One region of the Bradyrhizobium sp. 192 genome, then DNA from elsewhere that is predicted to be linked to it. Evidence: riboswitches for the same ligand, from Rfam matches in the RefSeq annotation. Region 1 holds a riboswitch; the other holds the start of a gene.

What was found. Region 1 has a riboswitch for fluoride ahead of IVB24_RS16710 (DUF190 domain-containing protein). Riboswitches for the same ligand answer to the same signal wherever they lie in the genome.
Region 2: linked by a shared signal. The riboswitch ahead of IVB24_RS14300 (MFS transporter) and the one ahead of IVB24_RS16710 (DUF190 domain-containing protein) in region 1 are both predicted to bind fluoride.

The regions. Positions count from the first base shown of each region.
Region 1 covers NZ_CP064690.1:3,678,581-3,686,825, reverse strand. The annotation lists gene IVB24_RS16735 (MDR family MFS transporter) at 1-165, opposite strand, end outside; gene IVB24_RS16730 (YcgN family cysteine cluster protein) at 322-837, opposite strand; gene IVB24_RS16725 (PBP1A family penicillin-binding protein) at 1,132-3,420, shown strand; gene IVB24_RS16720 (DUF1214 domain-containing protein) at 3,430-4,008, shown strand; gene IVB24_RS16715 (DUF1254 domain-containing protein) at 4,005-4,589, shown strand; fluoride riboswitch at 4,856-4,916, opposite strand; fluoride riboswitch at 5,068-5,144, shown strand; gene IVB24_RS16710 (DUF190 domain-containing protein) at 5,236-7,038, shown strand; gene IVB24_RS16705 (EamA family transporter) at 7,044-7,481, shown strand; gene IVB24_RS16700 (dual specificity protein phosphatase family protein) at 7,493-8,065, shown strand; gene IVB24_RS16695 (hypothetical protein) at 8,149-8,245, shown strand, end outside.
Region 2 covers NZ_CP064690.1:3,130,314-3,138,558, forward strand. The annotation lists gene fabI (enoyl-ACP reductase FabI) at 1-529, shown strand, start outside; gene IVB24_RS14270 (histidine phosphatase family protein) at 542-1,141, shown strand; gene aroC (chorismate synthase) at 1,346-2,431, shown strand; gene IVB24_RS14280 (adenylate/guanylate cyclase domain-containing protein) at 2,484-3,677, shown strand; gene IVB24_RS14285 (hypothetical protein) at 3,699-4,460, opposite strand; gene clpS (ATP-dependent Clp protease adapter ClpS) at 4,541-4,846, opposite strand; gene crcB (fluoride efflux transporter CrcB) at 4,985-5,368, opposite strand; gene IVB24_RS14300 (MFS transporter) at 5,397-6,668, opposite strand; fluoride riboswitch at 6,705-6,782, opposite strand; gene IVB24_RS14305 (DUF1194 domain-containing protein) at 7,082-7,945, shown strand; gene IVB24_RS14310 (hypothetical protein) at 8,111-8,245, shown strand, end outside.

The DNA.
Region 1 (8,245 bases):
GACGATAGTGCGGACCTCGTCCTGCGACAGCGGCACCGGCGGCGCAATCGACGGGGCATCATCGACGCTGATGACTTCGCTCGGAAGCCGGGACAGCTCCTCGGCGATGTCGTCGGGCAAAGTCTGGATGTCGGCAGAACTGCTCCGCCGGTCGAACTTGTTCATCTCGCTCGGGTGCCGTGTGGCGGCGCAACGCCGCGAAGGATTCGTTCTATGCAGTCCAATGTAGACAGCAAAATTTGTCCCGGGCAGGCATCGCGGCGCATGGGTGCATCCCGCCCCCGGGTCATCCCGAAGACGTGATGGGCGCCGCGCGGCGGCTCAGTCCTTCGGGCGTCGCTTCAGGCGGGCCCGTTTCGGCAGCTGCGCCGGCCATTGCACGATGTGGTTCTCGAGTTCGTCGTCCGGAATCTCCACCTCGCTGCCTTCGACCCGGCCGCGCACGGAGACGCCGGCTTCATGCACGGTGTTGGGATCACCGGAGACCAGCGGATGCCACCAATAGAGGTCGCGGCCCTCGGCAACGAGCTTGTAGCCGCAGCTCGGCGGCAGCCAGTTCAGGGTGCGGACATTGGCCGGGGTCAGGCGGACGCAATCCGGAACCTTGTTGGAGCGATTCGGATAGTCCTTGCAGCCGCAACTGGCGCCGTCGAGCAGCTTGCAGCCGACATGGGTGAAATAGATCTGCCCGGTGTCCTCGTCCTCGAGCTTGTTCAGGCAGCAGCGCCCGCAGCCGTCGCACAGGCTTTCCCATTCGCCCGCCGACATCTCTTCCAACGTCTTGGTTTTCCAGAAGAATCCTTCCTGGCCTGAAGGTCGTTTGGGAGCTGCGGTCATGCGCCTCAACAAAAGTTCGAAAGAGCTACGGCTGAAGCCATCTAGGGCGTGCGGCCGGGGTGGTGCAAGCAAGGCGCCTTCGAGGCCCGTAATGAACCGGGGTCAATTCAGCCTGTTGCTCAAAATCGCGAGCGTGACCATTGGTTTATGGGCCCCGCTCGGCTAGAAGGAACAGCAAGTCCCTCGGATGCTGGCCGGGCGCCTTGGGTTTGCCGCAACATTCCCTCAAGACGTCTCGATGCCGCCCCCGGCCGGGTGCTTGAACGCTTTTGAAGCGAGCCTCAAGGGTTCTAGGTGCGCCAGATCATACCATCGCATTGGAAGCAGAAGGCCCGGAATTTCTTCCTGGACCTCGATGCGCGCATCGATTCCTCGCTGTTCTCCTCGGCCAAGGGCATCCGCGAGCTCTACGAGCGCTACTCGACCTTCATGGACCGCTTCTATGTCGGGCGCTGGAAGCGCTGGGTGTTCATCGAGCCGCTGTCGGAGGCCGCAACCCTCGGGCTCGGCGGCCTGGTGGTCATGCTCACCCTCGCCATCCCCGCCTTCCGCGAGACTGCGGACGAGGACTGGCTGAAGAAGTCCGACCTCGCGGTAACGTTCCTCGACCGCTACGGCAACCCGATCGGCAGCCGCGGCATCAAGCATAACGACTCGATTCCGTTGGAAGATTTTCCAGACGTGCTGATCAAGGCGACGCTGGCGACCGAAGACCGCCGCTTCTACGACCATTTCGGCATCGACATCGCCGGCACCGCGCGCGCGCTCGTCACCAACGCGCAAGCCGGCGGCGTCCGCCAGGGCGGCTCCTCGATCACCCAGCAGCTCGCCAAGAACCTGTTTTTGAGCAACGAGCGCACCATCGAGCGCAAGGTCAACGAGGCCTTCCTCGCGGTCTGGCTGGAATGGCGCCTGACCAAGAACGAGATCCTCAAGCTGTATCTGGACCGCGCCTATATGGGCGGCGGCACTTTCGGCGTCGACGGCGCGGCGCATTTCTACTTCAACAAGTCCGTGCGCGACGTGACGCTGGCGGAAGCCGCGATGCTCGCCGGCCTGTTCAAGGCGCCGACCAAATACGCACCCCACATCAACCTGCCCGCCGCCCGCGCCCGCGCCAACGTCGTGCTCGACAACCTCGTCGATGCCGGCTTCATGACCGAGGGCCAGGTGTTCGGCGCCCGCCGCAACCCGGCCTTCGCGGTCGACCGCCGCGACGAAGCTTCGCCGAACTACTATCTCGACTACGCCTTCGACGAGATGCGCAAGCTGGTCGACACCTTCCCGAAATCCTACACCGAGCGCGTCTTCGTGGTGCGCCTCGCCATCGACACCAACGTGCAGAAGGCCGCCGAGGACGCGGTCGAGAACCAGCTGCGCCAGTTCGGCCGCGACTATCACGCAACGCAGGCGGCGACCGTGGTGTCCGATCTCGACGGCGGCATCCGCGCCATGGTCGGCGGCCGCGACTACGGCGCCAGCCAGTTCAACCGCGCCGTCGACGCCTACCGCCAGCCGGGTTCGTCGTTCAAGCCCTACGTCTACACCACCGCGCTGCTGAACGGTTACACGCCGAATTCGATCGTGGTCGACGGCCCGGTCTGCATCGGCAATTGGTGTCCGCAGAATTATGGCCATTCCTATTCCGGCTCGGTGACGCTGACTCAGGCGATCACGCGCTCGATCAACGTCGTGCCGGTCAAGCTGTCGATCGAGATCGGCCGGAAGAACGAGCCCAAGGCGCAGAACCCGGCCAAGGTCGGCCGCGCCAAGATCGTCGAGGTCGCCCGCCGCTTCGGCCTCAAGGCGCCGCTGCCCGATACGCCGTCGCTGCCGATCGGCTCGGACGAAGTCACCGTGCTCGAGCACGCGGTCGCCTACGCGACCTTCCCCAACCGCGGCAAGGCAGTGACGCCGCATGCGGTGCTCGAAGTGCGCACCGGCGCCGGCGACCTAGTCTGGCGCTGGGACCGCGACGGGCCGAAGCCGCGGCAGGCGATTCCCGCCTCCGTCGCCGCCGACATGGCGGGCATGATGAGCCACGTCGTCAGCGAGGGCACCGCGCGCCGCGCCGCGCTCGACGGCATTCCGACCGCGGGCAAGACCGGCACGACCAACGCGTATCGCGACGCCTGGTTCGTCGGCTACACCGGCAATTTCACCTGCGCGGTCTGGTACGGCAACGACGACTACTCGCCGACCAACCGCATGACCGGCGGCTCGCTGCCGGCGCAGACCTGGCACGACATCATGCTCGCGGCCCATCAGGGCGTCGAGGTGCGGGAAATCCCCGGCGTCGGCATGGGCCAGAAGCTGCCGCCGCAGCATATCAGCAACGCGCAGGCCAACGCGGCGCCGAAGGTGCTGGAGACCAAGCCCGGTCCGCCGCCGGTGCTGACCAAGCGCGGCGCCGACATTTTGGTGCGCGTCGAGAAGCTGCTGGACGACGCAGCCAAGACCGCAAGGAAATCGGCGGATGCCGGCACCAAGGCGGCCAGGCCGTCCTCGGCGACGAGCGCGCTCGCCTTTCCGCAGAACTATGCGGAAGAAAATGCCAACGCTTCCGCCCCGCGCAAGAACTGATCGAAACAAGTGCGGTTGATCCTGATCACATTGACGGCCCTTCTGCTCGCGACGGTGGTCGGCCTGGGCGCGACCTGGATGACGACGACGCGCGGCACCGAGATCGGCGCGCTGACCATCGGCCCCTGGACCGCGCGCCCGCGCACCGGCACCGCCGACGTCGATCCCTATTCGCGCGCCACCATCGTGCGCAACGGCGAGCTGCCGATCGGCACCGGCGACGGCGTCGCCTTCACCGCCACCACCGACGACAAGAAGAAGGCGCTCGACGGCCGCTGCGACGTGATCGTCTCCGGCGTGACGCCGCCGGCGCGGTTCTGGACGCTGACGCTCTACGACCGCAAGGGCCACCTCGTCGCCAATTCGCTGCAGCGCTACGGCTTCACCAGCCAGGAGATCGTGCGGCAATCCGACGGCTCGTTCGAGATACGCATCGCCTCGCGCTCGCGCGCCGGCAACTGGCTGCCGACCGGCGGCATCGAGCGCTACGCCTTGATGCTCCGCCTTTACGACACCCCGGTCGGCGTTGCCACGCGCACCCAGCGCGATGCGCCGATGCCCTCCATCTCGACCGTGGGCTGCTCATGATCCGCCTGCTGTTCACCGTCGTTGCCGGCGTGGTGCTGGGCCTCGTGGTCCACCTCGTCAGCGTGCTGGCGCTGCCGCGGATCGCGACGCAGGACGCCTATTCGCGGCTGACGCCGATGACAAAGCTCAACGGCGTCAGCGAGCTTCCCCTCGCCGATCCGCAGACGTCGCCGATGCCGTTCATGGATCCCGCCTTTGCGCTGGCGATCTGCCGCTACGACCTCTCGAGCGGACCGATCAAGCTGACGGTGCCGGTGAGCCAGGCCTACACCTCGGTGTCGTTCTACACCCGCAACGAGATCGCCTACTACGCCATCAACGACCGCTCGGCGGGCCGCAAGGTGATCGAGCTCGACCTGATGACGGAAGCGCAGCACAGCGAGTTGCCGGAAGACGAAGAGATCACCGCGGCCGACCGCCTGATCATCGATTCTCCCAGCACCACCGGCCTGATCTTGATGAAGGCGCTCGCCCCCGAGCCCGGCCTGATGCCGCAGGCGCAAGCCACGCTTCAAGCCGCGAGCTGCGGCCCGCAGACCGAGCAGCCCGCCAAGGCCGAGGCGCCGCGCGGCCGGCGGTGATTGCACGCCTTTCGCGCACGCTCAAAACAAAAACTGCGAAAACAACCCCATGACGTATCCAACGCCGAGCAGCCAGTGCCCGTCCAAAATCAGGATGAATGTACTCAATCCCATAAGGGAGCGTGTGGCGTATCCACCGCAGAAACCGGCCATCACGAATTGCCGGCAGAGCGCGATTGATAGAGAGTTCGGAAGTCTTGTCATCTGTCACCCCTTTGGTTGAGGGCAACGGGACCGGCAGCGTACAAGCTCCTACCGGCGCGTTGCACCCGGTAGGAGCCATCAGCCTCGCGGCGGTTGTCGGGGGACTCCATCCCCATCGATACGAAGAATTACGCACGACTTCTTTTGAGGCAAGGCTTCTTTCAACAGTTAGGAACCGAACTGCGGCGGACGGCGCTACGCCGTATCGACACATTTTCTAGGCATCTGCTGCCCAACAAAGTGATATTGACAGCTTTGCTGTCCTACCGATAACTAAGCCCACGGTAATGGATTTCTGCCGGGCTTAGTGCCGAACCGCTTCCAGGAGAAGCTGATGATTCCTACTTGATTTGCCCTTGCGGCGAAGGAGTAGGGTCGTGCTTCGAGTTCTGATTTCAATCTTGTCGATCGTGATAACCGGCCGTTCAGGCGGTGTATCGTGATGTCGCCGGTTGGCTTCTTCGGTCTCCGCGCCGAGCAACTGCGTAGTCTGGTCAAGTGGATCGGCATCGTCGTGCCGATGGCCGCAGCCGTCGGATCTCTGTGCGCCCTCTTCCTGTGGGCGTTGGACCAGGCAACTCGCGCTCGCTTCGATTTTCCCTGGCTCATCTACGGCATGCCGATCGCCGGATTTTTGATGGTGCTGGCTTATCAGCACTTCGGTCGGTCCGCCGAGGGCGGCAACAATCTGATCGTCGAGCAGATCCATGAGCCGGGTGGCGGCGTCCCGCTCCGGATGGCGCCGCTCATCCTGGTGACGACCGTGTTGACTCATCTGGTCGGCGGCTCAGCCGGCCGCGAAGGCACGGCCGTCCAACTGGGCGGCAGCATCGCTGCTGCTTTCGCGAAGACGTTCAAGCTTTCGCAGGCGGACCTGCGCATTGTCCTGATGGCCGGTATCGCCGCCGGCTTCGGCGCGGTCTTCGGGACACCTATCGCAGGAGCGGTATTCGCACTCGAAGTGCTGACGATCGGCCGCATGCAGTACGAAGCGCTGCTGCCGTGTCTGATGGCAGCCATCGCCGGCGACTGGAGCTGTCACGCTTGGGGGATCGAGCACACCCACTACTCGATCGCTTATCTCGCGAACGCGACCGACGCGACCGGCTTTCACCTGAACGCGCTGTTGCTGTTCAAGGTGATTATCGCCGGCGGTCTCTTCGGTCTCGCGGCCCGCTTTTTCAGCGAATTCTCCCACCTGGTGACGGCGTCCTTCAAGGCCATATGTCCATACGCTCCTTTGCGCCCGGTCATTGCCAGCGTCATATTGATCGGTCTCGTCTACGCTTTGGGTACGCGGGAATATCTGGGCCTGGGTGTCTGGTCGCCCAACCCGGCCGACGCCACGATCGCCGGATTCTTTCTGCCCGGCCATGTCGATCACTGGAGCTGGCTGTGGAAGACGGTCTTCACCGTCGTCACACTGAGTAGCGGCTTCAAGGGCGGCGAGGTGACGCCTCTGTTCTTCATCGGCGCGGCGCTTGGAAACGCTCTCGCCGCGCTATTCGGCGCGCCGTCGGATCTGTTCGCGGGTCTCGGATTCGTCGCGGTGTTCGCCGGCGCGACCAACACGCCGCTCGCCTGCATGATCATGGGAGTGGAACTCTTCGGCTCACTTCATTCCGTCTACATCGCAGTCGCCTGCTTCGTGGCGTACCTCTGCAGCGGGCACTCCAGCATTTACATGTCGCAGCGCCTCGGCACACCCAAGACGGCAGCTGCGTACATTCCTCCCGATCTGTCCATGCGGCAGGTCCGGGATCTGAACGTCCAGGCCCTCGGCGACTTCGTCGACCGGGTCCAGTCACGCTCCAACATCCTCCCAATCCAAAAGAAAGAAGACGTCATGGCCCGCCATACGCTCGCCCACAAGGAAATCGGTATGATTCGCATCTACCTGAAGCCGCGCGAGAAGGCCGTTGGAGTTGGTCGTCGCTTCTTTGGCGCCCGTCCGCTCTACCGCGAATTGGTGATGCAGGCGAAGGCCGCGGGCATCATGAATGCGACCGCGCATCACACCCATTTCGGCTACAGCAACCGCGGCAAGCTCGAAGAAGAAGGCTATGAAGTGCCCAACCCGGAATTGACGATGTGCGTCGAACTCATCGCGCCGCGGTCGGATCTCGAGGAATTTTGCCGCACGCACGGCGATATGCTCAAACGCAAGGTTATCGTCTACAAGCACGTCGAACACTGGAATTTGACGGGGGACGTGGTCAAGATCGAAGAAGTGCTGCGCGCGTAGCCGTCGTGAAAAGCATCATCGGTTCGTGGTTCTTCTGGGCTCTCCTTTCGGCTGCGTTCGCCGCTCTCACGGCGATCTTCGCCAAGGTAGGTATCGAGAACGTCAATTCCGACTTCGCGACGCTCGTCCGGACCATCGTCATTCTGGCCACAGCAGGCGCCATCGTCTGGGCTACTGGGCACTGGCAGGACCCCTCAGGAGTCTCCGGGAAGACGTGGGTCTTCCTGGTCCTGTCAGGGGCTGCGACCGGGGCATCGTGGATCTGCTATTTCCGGGCCCTTAAACTGGGCGAGGCCGCCCGCGTCGCGCCGATCGACAAACTGAGCGTCGTGTTCGTATCGCTGTTCGCGGTCATGTTCCTGGGCGAGCGGCTCGCCCTACCGAACTGGCTCGGTGTGGTCATGATCGCCTGCGGGGCGGTGCTGATCGCGTATAGAGCCTAAGGCGGTCGTCGATGGACCGAAGAGCGATCAAGTCACTCAGGCTGTTCGGCGCAGCGGTCGGCGTCGTCGCTGCCTTGGCCGGCGGATGGGCCGGCTATTTGCGCTTGAGCGGCAATTTTCACGTCGTCGACGACGGTGCCGTCTATCGATCGGGGCAGCTTAGCGGCTTTCAGTTCTCGACCCGTATCCGTGAGAACGGCATCCGCACAATCATCAACCTCCGCGGCAACAACGCCGGCAGCCCTTGGTACGACGACGAGCTCAAGGCGAGTGATGCAACCGGCGTCAGTCACGTCGATTTCCCGATCTCGGCGAGCCGGGAATTGAACGATCAGCAGGTTGCCCAACTCGTTGGATTGCTGACCACCTCGCCACGGCCCATCCTCATTCACTGCGAGGGTGGAGCCGATCGCACCGGGTTGGCTTCGGCGCTGTATAAGCTGATGATCGACAAGAGCCCCCCGTCGGAGGCGGCGGCTCAACTTTCATTCCGTTACGGCCATTTTCCCTGGTTCTGGAGCGGCACCGACGCGATGGACGTCACGTTCGCCCGGACCGTCTCGCACATGCTCCTCACGCGGTAGGCAGCGTCATGGCGCGGATTGGAAATGCCCGGACGATCGCCGACATAGAGTACGTCGTCGATCCCCCGGGGGCGGGGAGTGACGTGACCACCTGGACGTCGCATGGCGTGACATGCTCGATTGACCGGCACCGGTTCAGCGGCCAGGCCTACGCCTTTGTTTTCGAGGTCTTGGACCTGC
Region 2 (8,245 bases), 550 kb from region 1:
CGCCTATGGCGAGCAGCTCGACGGCCGTTATGTCGACACCACGCAGGAGAATTTCTCCAAGTCGATGCTGATCTCCTGCTACTCGTTCACGGCCGTGGCGCAGCGCGCCGAGAAGCTGATGACCGACGGCGGCTCGCTGGTCACGCTCAGCTATTACGGCGCCGAGAAGTGGATGCCGCACTACAACGTGATGGGCGTTGCCAAGGCGGCACTCGAAGCCAGCGTGCGCTATCTCGCCGCCGACCTCGGCGAGAAGAACATCCGCGTCAATGCGATCTCGGCAGGTCCGATCAAGACGCTGGCGGCGTCCGGCATCGGCGACTTCCGCTATATCCTGAAGTGGAACGAGGCCAACGCGCCGCTGCGACGCAACGTCTCGACCGAGGACGTCGGCGGCAGCGCGTTGTATCTCCTCTCCGACCTCTCGCGCGGCGTCACCGGCGAGGTGCATCATGTCGATTCCGGCTATCACGTGCTCGGCATGAAGCGGCCTGACGCGCCGGACATTGCGTTCGGTGGCAAGGATTAGCCCTTATCCGGAATGCCCGTGCCCACGATCTACTATCTTCGTCACGGCGAGACCGAGTGGAATGCACTCGGACGCCTCCAGGGCACCAAGGACATTCCGCTGAACGCGCGCGGCCGTAACCAAGCCGTGCAGGCCGGCGGCATATTGGGCGATCTGTTCAAGCGCGAGGGCCGTGACAAGGCGGCGTTGCCCTACGTGTCGAGCCCGCTCGGCCGCGCGCGGCAAACCATGGAGCTCGCCCGCGGCAGGCTCGATCTGCCGGTGGCGGACTATGCGCTGGACGATCGGCTGCGCGAGATCGGGTACGGCAGCTGGGAAGGGCTGACGCTGGCCGAGAGCGAGGCCGCTGATCCCGAAATCTATGCCAGGCGGCTCGTGGACAAATGGACGGTGGGCCCCGCCGGCGGGGAGACCTATGCCGATGTCCAGGTTCGCGTACGCGCCTGGTACGAGCAGCTGCGGACCGACATCGTCGCGGTCGCCCATGGCGGGACCTGCCGGGCCCTGATGGTGTCGCTCGGCCTGGAAACGCCAGCCAGCGCTGCCGAACTCTATATCGAGCAGGGCGCGGTCTACGTGTTCCGCGAGGGGCGGCTGGAGAAGTTCAGTTAAGCCCTCTCGCCGACCACCGTCATGCCCGGGCTTGTCCCGGGCATCCACGGACTGTCTTGGCTGCGACGCCTAAGAACGTGGATGGCCGGGACAAGCCCGGCCATGACGGCTGGGGTGGGATATTTGACCCTTCATCCAGATCGCGTTACGTCACGTTGCAATTCAACATAGGCGTTGCCATTCAACGCTAGGCGACGGTCCGGCATGTCCTTCAACACCTTCGGCCACATGTTCCGCGTCACCACCTTCGGCGAGAGCCATGGGGTGGCGATCGGCTGCGTGGTCGACGGCTGTCCGCCCATGATCCCGCTCACCGAGGCCGACATCCAGGGCGATCTCGATCGCCGCCGGCCGGGCCAGTCGCGCTTCACCACCCAGCGCCAGGAGCTGGATCAGGTCAAGATTCTCTCCGGCGTGATGGCGCATCCGGAGACCGGCGTGCAGGTGACGACGGGCACCCCGATCGGACTCCTGATCGAGAACACCGACCAGCGCTCGAAGGACTATTCGGAGATCAAGGACAAGTTCCGGCCCGGTCACGCCGACTTCACCTATGAGGCCAAATATGGCCTGCGCGATTATCGCGGCGGCGGCCGCTCCTCGGCGCGCGAGACGGCGACGCGCGTCGCCGCCGGTGCGATCGCGCGAAAGGTGCTGCCTGACGTCAGGGTGCGCGGCGCACTGGTGCAGATCGGCCCGCACAAGATCGACCGCGGCAAGTGGGACTGGGACGAGATCGCCAAGAATCCGTTCTTCTGCCCGGACAAGGACAAGGCCGCGTTCTTCGAGACCTATCTCGACGGCATCCGCAAGAGCGGCTCCTCGATCGGCGCGGTGATCGAGGTGGTCGCCGAAGGCGTGCCGGCCGGCCTTGGTGCGCCGATCTACGCCAAGCTCGATTCCGATCTGGCGGGCGCGATGATGACCATTAACGCGGTGAAGGGCGTCGAGATCGGCGCTGGTTTCGGCGCCGCCGAGTTGACCGGCGAAGAGAACGCCGACGAGATGCGCACCGGCAATGACGGCACGCGCTTCCTGTCCAACCATGCGGGCGGCGTGCTGGGCGGCATCTCCACGGGACAGCCGATCGTGGTGCGCTTCGCGGTGAAGCCGACCTCCTCGATCCTGCAGCCGCGTCTCACCGTCGATCGCAAAGGTGCGGACACCGAGATCTTCACCAAGGGCCGCCACGACCCCTGCGTCGGCATCCGCGCCGTCCCCGTCGGCGAAGCCATGATGGCCTGCGTGCTGGCAGATCATTTCCTGCGCCACCGCGGTCAAATCGGCTGACCGCTGCATCTTGACGCTGGCGATACAGCCGGCAATCCGGCACGATGCACCGATGACCACCGTTTCGCATCAGAATGTCGTCGACTGGCTGATCTCGGCCCGGCACCCTGTCGACAACCCCGACTCCTGGATGGTCGAGTGTTGCGAGCGCATGGTCGAGGCCGGACTGCCGCTCTGGCGCGTGGGCGTTTTCATCCGAACGCTGCACCCGGAGGTCTTTGGCCGCAACTTCATCTGGACCCGGGGCGCCCCCGAAATTCAGATAGGCTCGGTCGATTTCGACATTCAGAACACGCCGGAATTCCAGGCGAGCCCCCTGAGCATCCTGTTCAACAACGCCGTCGAGGTGAGGGGCGATCCGAATGGTCCTGATGCCGAGCGCTTTCCCCTTCTGCTCGACCTCAGGAACGAGGGCGCGACCGACTATCTTGCGCTGCCGCTTGGCTTTCTCGACGGCACCGGTCATGCGATGAGCGTGAGCACGCGGCAGCCGGGAGGCTTCAATCCGGATCAGGTCGCGGCACTGCGCGTGATCATCGAACCTCTGGCGCGCATCATCGAGATCATCTCGCAGCGCCGCACCGCCGAGGTGCTGCTCGACACTTATGTCGGCAACCGTGCCGGCGCGCGCATCCTCGGCGGCCAGATCCGCCGCGGCCACAACGACACCATGCAGGCCGCGATCTGGCTGTCGGATCTGCGCGGCTTCACCGCGCTTTCGGACCGGCTGCCGCCCGAGACCGTGGTCGAGATCCTCAATCATTATTTCGACTGCCAGGTCACCGCGATCCGGAGCCGTGGCGGCGAAGTGCTGAAGTTCATGGGCGACGGACTGCTGGCGGTGTTCCCGATCGACGAATATGTCGACGATGCCGCACATGTCTGCGCGCGCGTGCTGGAGGCCGCGCGCGAATCCCGCGCCAGCGTCGAGGCGCTCGCCTTTCCGGTCGGCGACGCCGTCGAGCGCTTCCGCTTCGGCGTCGCGCTGCATGTCGGCAACATCCTCTACGGCAATATCGGCGGCGGCAACCGTCTCGACTTCACCTGCATAGGACCCGCCGTCAATCTCGCGGCACGGCTGGAGAAGATCGCAGGGAGGCTCGGCCGCACCGTCGTGGTCTCGGAAGTCTTTGCGAACGCCTGCCGACACGACTGGCGCGAGCTCGGTGAATTTCCGATCGCGGGATTTTCCAGGGCGCAGCGCGTGTATGGGCTCGCGGAGGAAACGCCGGTGGTGATGGCCTAGCGCATGCTCCTGCCGCCGGAACTAGTCGGCGCGAACATATGATTGTCTCAGTCCGAGCGTCAGGATCGTCAGGGTGATCCACAGCCGCAGCATCGCGAAACTGAAGATGAAGACGAAATAGATCAGGTTCTTGGTGAACTGCGTCGCCGACGAGGTCTGCCAGAAATTCCAGATCGCGATCCGCACGGCTTCCTGTCCATAGGCGAGGGCGACGTTGACGGCGCCGAGCACGATGACGGCAGCGCCGAGCCACAGCCCGCGCCGTGCGAATTCGCCGATCGCGGCGAACAAGGCGACCCTGCCGTCGTCACGCTCGGCGCGGAGGATCATGAGCAGCACGAGTGCGGCGATCCATGCGCTCCAGAATCGACCGGGATGGGTGAACTGGTCGAATGCCATGCCGTCGAGGCCCGCCATCAGATGATACGAAGCCCCGTAGCCGATCGTTGCGCCGCCGAGCGCCGCTGCGATCATCACGAGCATGATCCGCCACAGGATCGAGAAGGAGAGCTTGAACTGCTCGCCCATTGTCAGCGTCCCGAGCGAGGATTGGCCGCCGGCCGCCTCGATCGATTGTCGTGCCGTCGCAAAGAAGGCCAGCAGCACCGAAATGTCGGCAACGATGATGGCCGGCAGCGCCACGCCGCCGCCGCCGAACGCGATCACGCGCATGGCGGCCGCGAGGATCAGCCAGGGCAAAGCGTGCAGCAGCTTGAACGGACCGAACGAGGTTTCGGGGCGGGCTCGCTCGAGTGCGAGCTGTTTGCGCAGTGCGACTGTCATCGCGTTGTGGTGACACAGGAGATTAAACCTGCGGTAGCGCCGATCGCTAAAATTGACCCGAAGGGGACAGACCGTGCCTGTTATTCCTCCGGCTCGGTCGTGAACAGCAGCGGATAGCCCTTGGTGCGGGCCGCGTCAGTGGCGCGCGTGGCCTTGGTTTCGGCGACGTCCTTGGTGAACACGGCGACGACGCAGGCGCCCAGCTTGTGGGCCGTGATCATCACCTTGTAGGCCTGATCCTCGGTCATGCGGAACTCGGCCTTCAGGATCATCGTGACGAACTCGCGCGGCGTGTAGTCGTCGTTGATCAGGATGACCTTGTGCAGCTTCGGCCGTTCGACCTTGGTCCTGGTCCGTGTCTTCGGTTTTGTGGTGGTGCCGCTCATCGTATCCCAAAACGCTCTCGCCCTGATGAGCGAGCAGCCGGCACATCATACTCCAGGATGAGGGGCCTCTCCAAGGCAGGATGGCTTCCGTCATGCCGTCGTGACTGGCAGCGATGCATCGAACGCGCCTGCTCCCGGCTAGGGAAGGGCGCGAACGAGATGGAGCGCGGCGATCAGGGCGCCGACCGACAAGACGACCGATGCGATCATGTAGGCGGCGGATGCCCATGTCTGGCCGCGCTCGATCAGGTACCAGGCATCCAGCGAGAAGGTCGAGAACGTGGTGTAGCCACCGCAAATTCCGACGGTCAGGAAAATCCGCGCGGCCTGCGGCAGGTTCCATCTGGTTGCGAATAGCGCGGTGAAGGTGCCGATCAGGAACGATCCGGTCACGTTGATGATCAGCGTGCCCCATGGAAAATCCGTGCCGAACGCCCGGCCCGAGCCGATCGCGACGAGATAGCGGACGACCGCGCCGAGGGCGCCGCCGGCGGCCACGGCGAGAATGGACTGAATGTTCAAGCTCTCGTTCCCCTGTTTGCGAATTGCATCATTTGTCCTCCGCAGCGAGGCCGTTGCCGACGGCGAGCAGACCCACGAGCGCGATCAATGCGAATCCGAGCCCTGCGAGGAATGTGCCGGCCGGACCATAGGTGTCCCACAGCGCGCCGGCGATCACACTCGCGGCCAGCAAGGCAAGGCCGGTGAACAGGTTGAAATAGCCGAACGCGGTGCCACGCAGGCTGGGCGGCGCGGCGTCGGCGACGAGCGCCGAGAGCAATCCTTGCGTCAGTCCCATATGCAGCCCCCACAGCACGACACCGAGGGCGAGGCCGCCGAGGCTCGGCAGCAGTGCCAGCGCGAGATCGGCCCCGGCGAGGAACACGAGCCCGAGCGCGAGCAGGCCGGTCCGGTTGATCCGGTCCGAGAGCACGCCGGCCGGATAGGCCGACAGCGCATAGACGACGTTCATCAGCACCAGCACCGCCGGCACCCACATCACATTGAGTCCGATGTTCTGTGCGCGCAGGATCAAAAAGGCCTCGCTGAAGCGCGCGAGGGTGAAGACGATTCCGACGGCCACGACGCGCCAATAGACCGCGCCGAGCTGCCGCATCGCGGCGAGATTGAGCGGATTCCCTGCAGGCTCCCGGCCCGGATCCGGATCCGGCTCGCTCACCGCGAACGCGATCAGTCCAAAGGACAGGAATGCCGGCAGCACCGCCACCCAGAACACCGCGGCAAAGTTGTCAGCGGTCCACCACATCATGCCGATCGCCACGAGCGGTCCGACGAAGGCGCCGATGGTGTCGAGCGACTGCCGCAGGCCGAAGCTGGCCCCGCGCAGGCCGCGAGGTGCGATATCGGCGATCAGCGCATCGCGCGGCGCGCCGCGAATGCCCTTGCCGACGCGGTCGACGAAGCGCGCCGCCACCAGCCATCCGATGCTGGGCGCAAGCGGGAATAGCGGCTTGGTGAAGGCCGCGAGGCCATAGCCGAGCGCCGCGAGCAGCTTGCGCTTGCCGAGCCAGTCGGACAATGCGCCGGAAAAGATCTTGGTGATCGAGGCCGTCGCCTCCGCGATGCCCTCGATGAAGCCGACGGTGAGCGTCGAAGCGCCGAGCACGGTGACGAGATAGACCGGCAGCAGCGCGTGGATCATCTCGGAGGAGATGTCCATCAGCATCGAGACGAAGCCGAGCACCCAGATCCCCCTGGGCAGCGCGCGGCGTGCAGCATTCGGTGTCGTCGTCACGTCTTCGCCTTCTCCTGTCCTTTGCCGCCAGACAACAAAAAACCCGCCATTGGCGGGTTTGTCCATGCTCCCGCCGAAGGCAGAGGCGCAAAGAACACCCCTCCTCAAGCAGGAGTCATCAGCCCATCACGGTCAAAGACCGCCGGGCGGTTATCGGGGGACTCCATCCCCATCTGTGCGGCCAACCTAGCACGGAAATCGCTTCGGACAAGTGGGCGAGCGCTCTGTCCCCGGTTCGTCGTTCCGGCTTCGCGCATCGTGAGCCCAATGATGCGAGCGATCCGGCGTGTTCCGGCGGCGCGAGCGCGGCAACACGGTGGCAGCTTTGCGCAAGGCGCGCACATCCCTAAGCCGCAGCTTCTTGGCTCGCAAATCCTTAACTCGCCAATCCTTAACTCGAATGTGAAGCGTGAGCGATCTTCGCCCTTTGCGGCTCGGCGATTGCATGTCACCATCGCGTCATACGACGGGAGACTGCGATGCGCTTGCTGTTCTCGATCGGGGCTGTGCTGGTGGCCGGCATGTTTGCCGGAGGGGACGTCGCGGGCATCGCGGCACCAGGACCGAAATTCGAACCGCCAAAGAACGAGCCGCGGCGGTTTGCGGCCGACAGGGACACGCAGACGGTCGACGTCGAGCTGATCCTCGCCGTCGACGTGTCTTACTCCATGGACATGGACGAACTCGCGATCCAGCGCGAAGGCTACGCGCAGGCGATCCAGTCGAAGGAGTTCCTTCAAGCGCTGAAGCTCGGCCCGAACGGCCGGATCGCGGTGACCTATTTCGAGTGGGCGGCCTCGAGCGACCAGAAGATCATCATCCCCTGGCGGCTGGTCGACGGTCCGGAGACGGCGGATGCGGTCGCCGCCGAGATCATGAAGACGCCGATCCGGCGCGCCTCGCGCACCTCGATCTCCGGCGCGATCACGTTCGCGATGCCGCTGTTCGACGAGGATCCCTATCGGGGCTTGCGCCGCGTCATCGACATTTCCGGCGACGGCCCCAACAACAATGGCGGCCCGGTCACGGTGGCGCGGGATGCCGCGCTGGAGAAGGGCATCGTCATCAACGGCCTGCCGATCATGGTCAAGGAGCCGTCCTATTCGACCATGGATATCGACAATCTCGATCTCTACTACGAGGATTGCGTCACCGGCGGTCCCGGCTCCTTCGTCATCACGATCAAGGACCGCGACAAGTTCAAGGAGGCGATCCGCACCAAGCTGCTGATGGAGGTCGCCGGCCGCACGCCGGACCGTCCAGTGATGCGCGTCGCCGACAAGGAACCGCGCGCCAACTGCCTGATCGGCGAGAAGATCTGGTCGGACCGCTGGGGGCGCTGAAGCTGCCGGCTGAGACCTTTTGTCCATCCAACCGGCACGTGAGTTAATGGCCCGTTAACCGGTGCATGGCCCTAATCAGTCGGTTTCTGTTCGTTTCCAGCCAGCATCCTGATATTGCCGAGGCGAACGAAAGCGGGTTTGTCAGACCTGTCACCGAGCACTCCAATGGCCGTCATCTCATCGAGCACCAACCAGATTTCGCCCGCCAACGAGCGTCTGTACCACCAGAGCGCGCTGGTCGGCGATTGGAAGGGCAATTGGGTGGGCAACGGCAATCAGCCCGTCGGCTTCAAGGTCGTG